Regions from separate parts of the Tibeticola sp. genome, predicted to be linked through region 2. Evidence: predicted binding sites of a transcription regulator. Region 2 holds the regulator's gene; the other holds the start of a gene.
What was found. The regulator FNR, encoded in region 2, switches genes on or off when oxygen is low (the NO sensors DNR and NnrR bind a similar motif). The targets are predictions, from matches to a motif close to TTGATNNNNATCAA.

Region 1: JHC36_RS11345 (bacteriohemerythrin) is a predicted target of FNR. The motif match lies at 1,782-1,795, and genes of this name have one in related genera.

Annotation. Positions count from the first base shown of each region.
Region 1 covers NZ_JAEMQB010000179.1:15,466-20,535, reverse strand. Annotated here, with positions in the region: gene JHC36_RS11360 (two-component system sensor histidine kinase NtrB) at 1-125, shown strand, start outside; gene JHC36_RS11355 (response regulator transcription factor) at 136-771, shown strand; gene JHC36_RS11350 (2OG-Fe dioxygenase family protein) at 955-1,713, opposite strand; gene JHC36_RS11345 (bacteriohemerythrin) at 1,849-2,355, shown strand; gene JHC36_RS11340 (hypothetical protein) at 2,388-3,026, shown strand; gene JHC36_RS11335 (DUF3149 domain-containing protein) at 3,214-3,357, shown strand; gene JHC36_RS11330 (serine hydrolase domain-containing protein) at 3,412-4,611, opposite strand; partial or broken gene JHC36_RS11325 (ion transporter) at 4,631-5,070, opposite strand, start outside.
Region 2 covers NZ_JAEMQB010000129.1:6,008-11,077, reverse strand. Annotated here, with positions in the region: gene hemN (oxygen-independent coproporphyrinogen III oxidase) at 1-1,018, opposite strand, end outside; gene fnr (fumarate/nitrate reduction transcriptional regulator Fnr) at 1,178-1,906, shown strand; gene JHC36_RS08310 (hypothetical protein) at 2,006-2,323, opposite strand; gene JHC36_RS08305 (nitrogen fixation protein FixH) at 2,383-2,637, opposite strand; gene ccoG (cytochrome c oxidase accessory protein CcoG) at 2,650-4,137, opposite strand; gene ccoP (cytochrome-c oxidase, cbb3-type subunit III) at 4,218-5,070, opposite strand, start outside.

The DNA of each region.
Region 1 (5,070 bases), on a different contig from region 2:
TCGACTGCGGCGTCTCACACTTGGGCGGCGCGCGTCTGAGCTTCCGCTTGCCGGTCGCCGCAGACGCCTTGGGCCCAAACGGTGCGGCCCCGTCTGAACGCGACGCAACCCAGGCATCCGCATGAGGACAACGCCATGAAGCTCGAACACCCTGCTGCTGCGGCCACAGGCACCGTCTACCTCGTCGACGACGAGGCCGCGGTGCGTGATGCGCTCAGTTTCCTGTTCGCCTCCCACGGCTTGGAGGTTCGGGCCTACACCGAGGGGCCGGCGCTGCTCGAGGCTTTGCGCGAGCCAGCCCCATTGCCGGCCTGCATCCTGCTCGATGTACGCATGGAGCCGATGTCGGGTCTGCAGGTGTTCGACGAGTTGCGACGCCTGGACGTCCCGCTGCCGGTGATCTTCCTCAGCGGCCACGCCGACATCGCGATGGCGGTGGACGCGCTCAAGCAAGGCGCATTCGACTTCATCGAAAAGCCCTTCCACGACGCGGTGCTCATCGATCGGGTGCGCCAGGGGCTCGCCGCCTGTGACGCGGCGGTGGCCCAGGCGTCGAGCCTGCGTACGTTACGCGCGCGCATCGAGGGTCTCTCGCCACGCGAACGCGAATTGATGCACCATGTAGCCGCAGGAAAGCTCAACAAGGTCATCGCCGACGAAATGCACATTGCCGTGCGCACGGTCGAAGTCCACCGCTCGCGCGTGTACGCCAAGCTCGGCGTGCGCTCAGCCGCCGAACTCGCAACGCTGTTGGTGCGCGCGGGGTTTTAGGGCAACGCTGAACAAGTCCCCCGCGCGTCGCGCATCCCGGCTGCGGGCGGTCTGCGTCGTTGCAAATCCTCGCCATAGCTGCGGCTATGGCTGCGGTTTGCGCCTCGCATCCCATCCCGCGGCCGGGCGCGCGCCATCACGGGAACTTATTCAGCGTTGCCTTAGGCTGAGTCAGCGTTGTCCTCAGCTCGGCTCTGGGTCCTGGAAGCCCCCGCGACGCAGGGTGACCACCAGCGTGTCGCGGTGACCGCCGGTAGCCAGCGGTTGGATCGGCGTCGTTTCGTGGATCACCCGCAGGTCGTCGAGCAACAGCACCGACCAGGGCTCGGTCAGCGTGAAGCGCTGCCCCGCGGGCCCCGTCGCCTCGAACACGCGCGTCTCACCGCCCTTGATGCCCTCGCGCGCAACGAGAAACACCGCGACCAGTTCCACCCCGTCGCGATGCGCCCCTTCGGGCGTGGGGCGACCGATGCCATCGGTGGTGTCGATGCGGAACTGGTGCGCCTCGACATACCAACGCTGCGGAGCATCGGCGCTGGCCTTGAGCGCATCGGCCACGCGGGCCAGCCAACGCAGCAGCGCCAGCCAAGCCGGCTGCGCGCTGGTCGATTCCGCGATCGGCTCGAACCAACGCTCGATCCCGCCGTGCAGCGCGTTGTATTCGAGCGGCTGCCAATGCGCGCGGTGCGGCGTGCGCGTGACCGCATCCCCCTCGACGACGAAGCTGGCATGGCGACGACGCCGATACCGACCGCCATCTCGCAAATAGCGGTCGGGTGGCAGGTCGGACCAATCGGCCGCGAGGACGTGCAGCGCATCGGGCGACACGCCCGCGAGCCGCATCAGGTCGGAAGCACCGAGCACGGCATAGCCCTGCGTCGCCAGCTGCGTCCCGAGCCGATCGACCGGGGTCAAGGGTGGAGCAAAAGTCACGTCGGGCATCGTTCGGGGCTGGGGAGAAGACGCGTCGGAGCATACCCCGTCGGCGGGCACTGACCGCGGATCCGGACCTGACCTGGATCAAGCAGACCCGCGATCGCCGGGACTAGACTTCTGCTTTTTTCGGAGACCCACCACATGGCTCTGCTCGAATGGACCGACGCGATGGCGGTCGAGGTGCCCGCCATGGACCAGACGCATCAGGAGTTCGTCGCCCTGCTCAACGCCCTCGAGTCAGCCAGCGACGAAGCGCTCATCGACCGCTATGTCGCGCTGCTTGCGCACACCGACGCGCACTTTGCGCGCGAAGATGCCTGGATGCAAGCCACGGGTTTTGCGGCCTCGAACTGCCACAGCATGCAGCACAAAATCGTCATGGACGTGCTGCGCGAGGGCGAAAAGCGCGGCCGCGCCGGCGACCTCGAAGTCCTGCGCGTGATCGCGCGCGAGCTGGCGCAGTGGTTCCCCCAGCACACGGACGCGATGGACGCGGCACTCGCGCAGCACCTGCTGCGCACCGGCTTCGATCCGGCCACCGGCAGCGTCACCCGGCCCGAGGCACTGCCGCGCGCCGCCCTACATGGCTGCGGCGGGGCAAGCTGCACCGACCCTGAAGACTTGGCGCCGGCTGGCCTGAGCGCTTAGCCAGGTAACGCTGGGCGAAACCGGGAAACTCCGTGGGCTTGGAAACGCTGATCCTCATCGCCTTGCTGGGCGTTTCTGTGTCGATGCGGCCGTGGCGGCTGCTGCGCGGATCCGGCAGCGCCTTGCTCACGCCGCTGTTTGCCAGCCTGACCTTGCTGCCTTGGCTGTGGGCCTTGCCGCGCATGCACGCCATGCCACTGGCTTTGCAACTCTCGGGGGCCTGCGCGGTGACGCTGATGCTCGGCTGGCCGCTCGCAGTGCCGGTGCTCGTTCTGGTCGGGCTGCTCTCGGCCATCATCACGCCCGCGCCGGTGGCGGAGATCGTGGCCCAGATCGTCTGGTTCGGCCTGGTGCCCTCGACGCTCTCGCTCGGGCTCGGCGTGGGCTTGCGGCGCTGGTTCGGCGAGCGCCCCTTCCTCTACATTCTTGGGCGAGGTTTTCTCGGCACGGTGCTGTGCACCTTCGCGGGGGCGAGTCTCGCGCTGTGGATGGGTCACGACATCGCCCACACCGCAACCGCCTTGGGCCTCGTCGGCCGCTGGCTGCTGGCCTGGGGCGACGGCTTCATGACCGGCATGTTGACGGCCATCTTCGTGGCCTTCAAGCCGCAATGGCTGGCGACCTGGTCCGACCGGCTGTATCTGCGCAGGCGCGAGGGCAACGCTGAATGAGTCCCCGTGATGGCGGACGGGGTTCGATCGCGATCCGGCCGGTTTGAGGCTTGATGCAGATCAGCCTTCGTGCACGCCAGGCGCAGGCATTGAGATAGATCAGCCCCCCTTTTCGGCGCCGTCGTACAGTGTGCTTCACGCGCCGGGTTGACAGGCCCGCGCGGTCTGCAACGAAAGGATCTCCATCATGAAAGCACTCGTCGATCTGTTCTCTACCGACTATGGCCTGATGAGCGTTGCCGGCATCGCCTTCATGCTGGGCATGGCCGTGTTTTTCATCCGGCTGTTCACCAACAAGATGGACGAAAGCGCCAAGCAAGCTGGCAAGTAAAGCAGCGGGCGCGGCCGACCCGAATCCTCGAGCGGCGCTGATCCAGCGCGGTCCTTACTCGAGCACGGCCGCGTAGACCATGTTGCGGAACAGCGCGCGGTAGTACTCGCGCTGGTTCGGTGCCTGGATCATCAGGATGGCCTGCAAGCCCAGGGCCGGGTCTGCGAAGAAACTCGTGCCGGCCAGCCCACCCCAGTAATACATGCCCACCGAGCCCGGCGTGGGCGCGAGGCCCGCTGCGGTGCGCACCGCGACGCCAAGGCCAAAGCCATGCCCCGGCGGCAACAAGGCCGCGCTGCCGGCACTGGCACGCGGCAGATCGCCCAGATGGTCGGCGGTCATCCAGTCGACGATGTGCGGCCCGAGCAGGCGCACGTTGTCGAGCGTGCCGCGGTTGAGCAAGAACTGCACGAAGCGCGCATAGTCTCGCGCCGTCGAGACCAGCCCGCCCCCGCCGCTCTCATGGCGGCCCGGTCGCCGGTAATCGGTCACGATCATCATCGGCGCGCCGTCGGGGTCCTTGGGAAAGGGCTCGGCCAGCCTGGCCAACCAGTCCTCGGGCACGTCGAAGCGCGTGTCCTTCATGCCCAGCGGCTCGAACACACGCGCCTGCAGCCAAGCGCCCAGCGTCTCGCCACTCACCACTTCGATCAGACGCCCCAACACGTCGGTGGCCCGGCTGTACTCCCAAGCCGTGCCAGGCTGGATCAGCAGCGGCAACGTGGCGAGCGTCGCGGTAAAGGCTGCGTTGTCGCGTTCGCGCGAGCCGATGCGGGCCTGCGCATAGGCGCGGTGGACTTCGGTACTGCCCAAAAACTCGTAGGTGAAACCCGCGGTGTGCCGCAACAGGTCGTGCACCGTCGGCGCGCGCTGCGCCGGCACGCGCTCGCCAGTGCCGGGCTGCAGCACCTCGAGCGAGGCAAATTCCGGCAGCCAGCGCGGCAGCGGGTCTTCGAGCTGTAGGCGCCCCTGCTCGACCAGCATGAGCACGGCAGCCGACACGATCGGCTTGGTCATCGAATAGATGCGAAACACCGTGTCGCGCGTCATCGGCTCGCCGCGCAGCGGGGCGCGCAGACCCAGATGCTCGAACAAAGCCACTTGCCCGTGCCGCGCAATCAGCACGACCGCGCCGGGCAGCCGGCCGCGGTCGATATCGCCCTGCAGCGCATCGAGCAGGCGCTGCAGCCGCAGCGGACACAGCCCGAGGTCGCCCGGCCGGGCCTGGGGCAGAGGGTGTATGCCGTGCATCATGATTGGAAACTCCGAAAGATCAGACAGGGATGCTGCGGCTGTGGCGCCAAGGCGGCAGGCGCGCGCCGCAGTGGTAGCAGAAGACCGCCTCGGGCAAGTGCCCCTCGGTCAGGCATTCGTGGCAGGTGCGGGTGGTGATCGCCCAATAGACGGCCACGGGAATGCTGGTGTAGCCGTTCTCGGGTCCTTCGACCACGTACATCAACGTGCCCATGATCACCACCACCAGCACGACGACCATCAGGAACACGGCGATCTAGCGCCGACTCGCCAGCAGCGCAGCCCCGAGCGACTGGAACTCGCTCATGTAGGCGGTGAGCTTGAAGATCCGGAACACCCGCAGCAGCCGCAACACGCGCACGTCGATCAACGCATGCACGCCGGGCAACAGCATCGCGAGGTACGTCGGCAAGACGGCGAGCAGATCGATCGCGCCAAAAAACTCGTCGCGTAGCGCCA
Region 2 (5,070 bases):
GGCTGTAGCTCGCCCCCACACGGCCGATCGCCGAAACCCCGAGCGCGATCAAGTCGCAGTCCGGCTGCGTGCTGTACCCCTGAAAATTCCGGTGCAGACGCCCCTGGCGCTTGGCCACTGCCAGCGCATCGTTGGGGCGCGCGAAATGGTCCATCCCGATGTAGACGTAGCCGGCGTCAGTGAAGGCATCGAGCGAGCGCGCCAGCATCAAGACTTTGTCGGCCGCTGGTGGAAGCTCGGCGCTGTGGATGCGGCGCTGGGGCTTGAAGCGCTCGGGCAGATGCGCGTAGGCATAGAGCGCGATCCGGTCGGGCTGGATCTGGACCACCTGCTCCAAGGTGCGCTCGAAAGATTCGGGCGTCTGCCGCGGCAGACCATAAATCAGGTCGACGTTGACCGACTCGAAGCCGATTCGCCGGGCGGCCTCCATCAGGGCCGCCACCTGTTCGTAGGGTTGCACACGGTGCACCGCTTTTTGCACTTCCGGGTCGAAATCCTGCACGCCGAAGCTGATGCGATTGAAGCCCAGCGCCGCGATCTGCTCCAGGCGTGCCGCATCCACTGTGCGCGGGTCGATTTCGATGGAATACTCACCGCCCGGAACCAGCTTGAACGCCCGCCGCAACATCTGCATCAACTCGGCCAGTTCCGCGTCCGACAAAAAGGTCGGGCTGCCGCCTCCGAGGTGCAATTGCGAAACGGCCTGCCCCGGCCCGATGTGCTGGAGATGCAAATCCACCTCCCGGCTCAGATAGCGCAGATACGGCTGCGCTCGCTCGTGGTGCCGCGTGATGATCTTGTTGCACGCGCAGTAGTAGCAGAGCGATTCACAAAAAGGGATGTGCACGTACAAAGACAGCGGGGCCGTCGCCGCCACCCCGTCCCGCCGCTGGTCGAGAAAACGACCATATTCCTCCGGTCCGAAAGCTTCGACGAATCGATCGGCCGTCGGGTAAGAGGTGTAGCGAGGCCCCGGAATGTCATACCGGGCCAGAAGTTCGGGCGAGACCACACTCATGGCAAATCTTCCAAGATGAAAGTAGCCGCACTATGCCCGTTCGCTCGTGCCCTGGGCTTGATGCGCATCAAGCACGGGCGCTGGCGCGCGGCCGCATGCCAGAATAGCGCCTGTTTCGGCAAAAGTGCCATTTTCCACCCCTCTCGACCAACGACCACCATGCTGCTGAAAGCGGACACCCTCAAAGTTGCGTGCTCCAACTGCAATCTGCGTGAGCTGTGCATGCCCGTCGGCTTATCCGCAACCGAGTTGCAGCGCATCGACGACCTGGTCGCGGTGCGCCGACGCGTCAAACGCGGCGCGACGCTCTTTAGCAACGGGGAAAAATTCACCTCGCTCTACGCCATACGCACGGGATTTTTCAAGACCTGTGTGGTCACCGAAGACGGTCGAGATCAGGTCACGGGCTTCCAGATGGCCGGCGAAATCATCGGACTCGACGGCATCGTCCATGAGCATCACACCTGCGATGCGATCGCCCTCGAAGACGCCGAAGTCTGTGTAATGCCCTTTCACCGGATCGAAGAACTGTCCCGGGAAGTCGGCGCCCTGCAGCACCATGTGCACAAGATCATGAGCCGCGAGATCGTGCGCGAGAACGGGGTGATGCTGTTGCTTGGCAGCATGCGCGCCGAGGAGCGCCTCGCGGCGTTTTTGCTCAATCTGGTTCAGCGGCTCCACGCGCGTGGCTTTTCGCAGTCCGAACTGGTATTGCGAATGACCCGCGAGGAGATCGGCAGCTATCTGGGGCTGAAACTCGAAACGGTCAGCCGCACCTTCTCGAAGTTTGTCGAAGAAGGCATCTGCGACGTGCGCCAACGCCATGTGCGCATCCTCAATCCCGAAGCGCTCAAGGCCATCGTCAACAACCCGAGCTGCCGGGATTGAACGGCCAAAACTGGACCGGTCTAGGGAAAACGGCGACAACTCTGCGACGCTCACGGCTCAGCGCCGGGGAACGTCAATGAAAAAGTCACCCGCTGCAGCTCAGTGGGAAGAGGGTGACCGCTCTTGCTTCGGGCACCCGTCGGGGCGGTCCGTCGCAGGCAAAGGGCAACGATTCACCTCGAACGGCGACATCGAAAGCAGGGTTGTCAAGGCACTCGAGCCGAACGTGCAGGCCCAAAACACGAAAAACGCCAAGGTATAGACGCCGGACCGCGACAACTCGAGCCGCGCGCCCAGCCAGTGCAACTCCGTTGGATCGACGACGGCAAACACCAGCATCTCCAACACGCCGGCCATCAAAAACGACGGCCATGCGATCCACATCCACCGCTGGGCCTTGATTGAGGTTGTCTCCATCGTTTTGTACTCCTCCAAACACCGATCCGTGAGATACGACCAGCCGCGCCTCACCCAGGTTATTTTTTCGGATTCAGCACCTGCGCCGGAATGCCGGTTTGCGCGTGGTTGCGCGCAAGCTCCGCGGGTGCAATCGCTTGAGGCGAAACCGCCTCCTCCTCGGCCGGTGCCCGACCGTAATACTCTTGCTGCACCGGATCGGGGTTTTTGATGGCCAGATAGAGCGTCACGAAACTGGCGACCACGACCACTGCCGGCCCGCTGATCACCAGCCAGACATGGCCAAAACGCCACCAGGGTTGAGTCGGTTTCATCGCTGGGCTCCTTTAACGCGGAATGATAAAGACAGATTTCTCGACGACCACTTTACCGGGATGCTCCAGCGCCTCGAGCGTGAACTCGATCGGATGCGTGCCGGGCTCGGCGACCCCATAGGGAACGCGTGCGGTGACGACCACCCAACGCGCTTCGGCGGGTCCGACACTGAACACGTTTTCCGACGCCACACGGATGTCTTTGAGGCCCCGAACGTCGATCTTCACCCGTTGCGGCTCCTCACGAGCATTCATGATTTGGATGCGGTACACGTTTTCGAGCTGCCCGCCCTCGACGATGCGCGCCAAGGTCGCACGGTCGCGCACCACGTCGGCCTTGAGCGGCGGACGCAAGACCAAGGCGGTGATCATCGCCGCGAGCACCACGGTGATGATGGTCAGATAGACCAGCACCCGGGGCCGGAACATGTGGCGCACCACCTGCTCCTTCGTCCAGTGCTCGCGCATCGCATTCTCCGTGGTGTAGCGAATCAGGCCCTTCGGGTAACCCATCTTCTCCATCACGCCGTCGCACACGTCGATGCACGCCGCACAGCTGATGCATTCGTATTGCAGGCCGTTGCGGATGTCGATCCCGGTCGGGCAAACCTGCACACACAAAGTACAGTCGATGCAGTCACCGAGACCCAGCGCCTTCGGGTCGGCTTTGCGAGGACGCGGCCCACGCGGCTCTCCGCGCTCGGCGTCGTACGAGACGATGAGCGTGTCCTTGTCGAACATGGCGCTTTGGAAACGCGCATAGGGGCACATGTACTTGCACACCTGCTCGCGCATGTAGCCGCCGTTGCCGTAGGTGGCAAAACCGTAGAAAAACACCCAAAAGGTTTCCCACGGCCCCATGTTCCAGGTCAGAAACAGATGGCCCAGCTCACGAATCGGGGTGAAATAGCCGACGAAGGTGAAGCCCGTCCACAGACCGACTGCGATCCAAGCAAGTTGCTTGGCGGCTTTGCGCAGGAACTTCTCGAGCGACATCGGCGACTGGTCGAGACGCATGCGCGCACTGCGGTCGCCTTCGATCTTGCGCTCGATCCACATGAAGATCTCGGTATAGACCGTCTGCGGACACGCGTAACCACACCACTGACGCCCCGCGATCGCTGTGAACATGAACAGCGACATGGCGGAGAGGATCAGCAAGCCCGTCAGGAAGATGAAGTCCTGCGGGTAGATGACGAGACCAAAGATGTAGAAGCGCCGCGCCCCCAGGTCGAACAAAACCGCCTGCCGGTTTCCCCATTGCAGCCAGGGTGTCAGGTAAAAAACCGCCTGCGTCAGAAAGACGAAAAACCAACGCCACCGCGCGAACGTGCCGTCGACGCTGCGCGGATAAATCTTCTTGGAGGCTTGATACAACCAGACCACGTCGGGCTCGGCTTTGCCCGAGTCCTGACCTGGTTTGGACGTATCCAAGCTGCCTTTCCCGGCATCCTTCGTGCCGCTCGAAGCCCGAGCTTCCATTTCATTCGCGTCGCTCATGTTTCGATCCTAGATCCGCAATAAAGAAGGGGGCACGGACGCCAGGCCCGCGCCCCCAATCTATTCAATGAAAGCGGGCCTTACTTGGCTGCCGCGATGTCGCCGCCTTGGTGCGACAGGTTCCAGACGTAGGCCGTCAGCACGTGGATCTGCTCGGGCGTCAGTTTGCCGGACCAAGCAGGCATCTGATTGGTCTTGCCTTTGTTGATCATCTCCATGATCGCGTTTTCGCCAAAGCCGTGCAGCCAGACGTTGTCGGTCAGGTTGGGTGCACCGATGGCGGGGTTGCCTTTGCCGTCCGGCCCGTGACACGCGGCACAAACCACGAACTTGGGCTTGCCCAGCTCGGCGCGTGCGGAGTCATGCGGTGCCCCCGACAAACTCAAGACGTAGTTCGCGACGTTGCGCACGTCTTCCGGGGTTCCGACGGCCGCAGCCATCGGCGGCATGTTGCCGATCCGGCCCTGCTCCAGCGTGGTCTTGATCGTCGCAGGATCCCCGCCATACAACCAATCCCCATCGGTCAGGTTCGGGAAGCCTTTGCTTCCCTTGGCATCGGCCCCATGGCACTGCGCGCAGTTGTTTTGAAAAATCCGCTCGCCAATTGCCATGGCTTTGGGATCTTTGGCCAGTTCCTCGGGGGTCATGGCCATGAACTTGGCGTAAATCGGGGCCACTTCCTTGTTCCCCTTGGCCACTTCGGCTTCGTACTGCCCGCGGGAGGTCCAACCGAGCTTGCCGGCAAAGGTGCCCGCGCCAGGGTAGAGGAAGAGATAGGCTAGGCCGAACACGACCGTGATCACGAACAGACCCACCCACCAACGCGGCAGAGGGTTGTTCATCTCACGCAAATCGCCATCCCACACATGGCCCGTGGTGTTGTCATGCGCGGACATCGCATGGGTCTTACCACTGAACCAGAGAAGCAAGGCG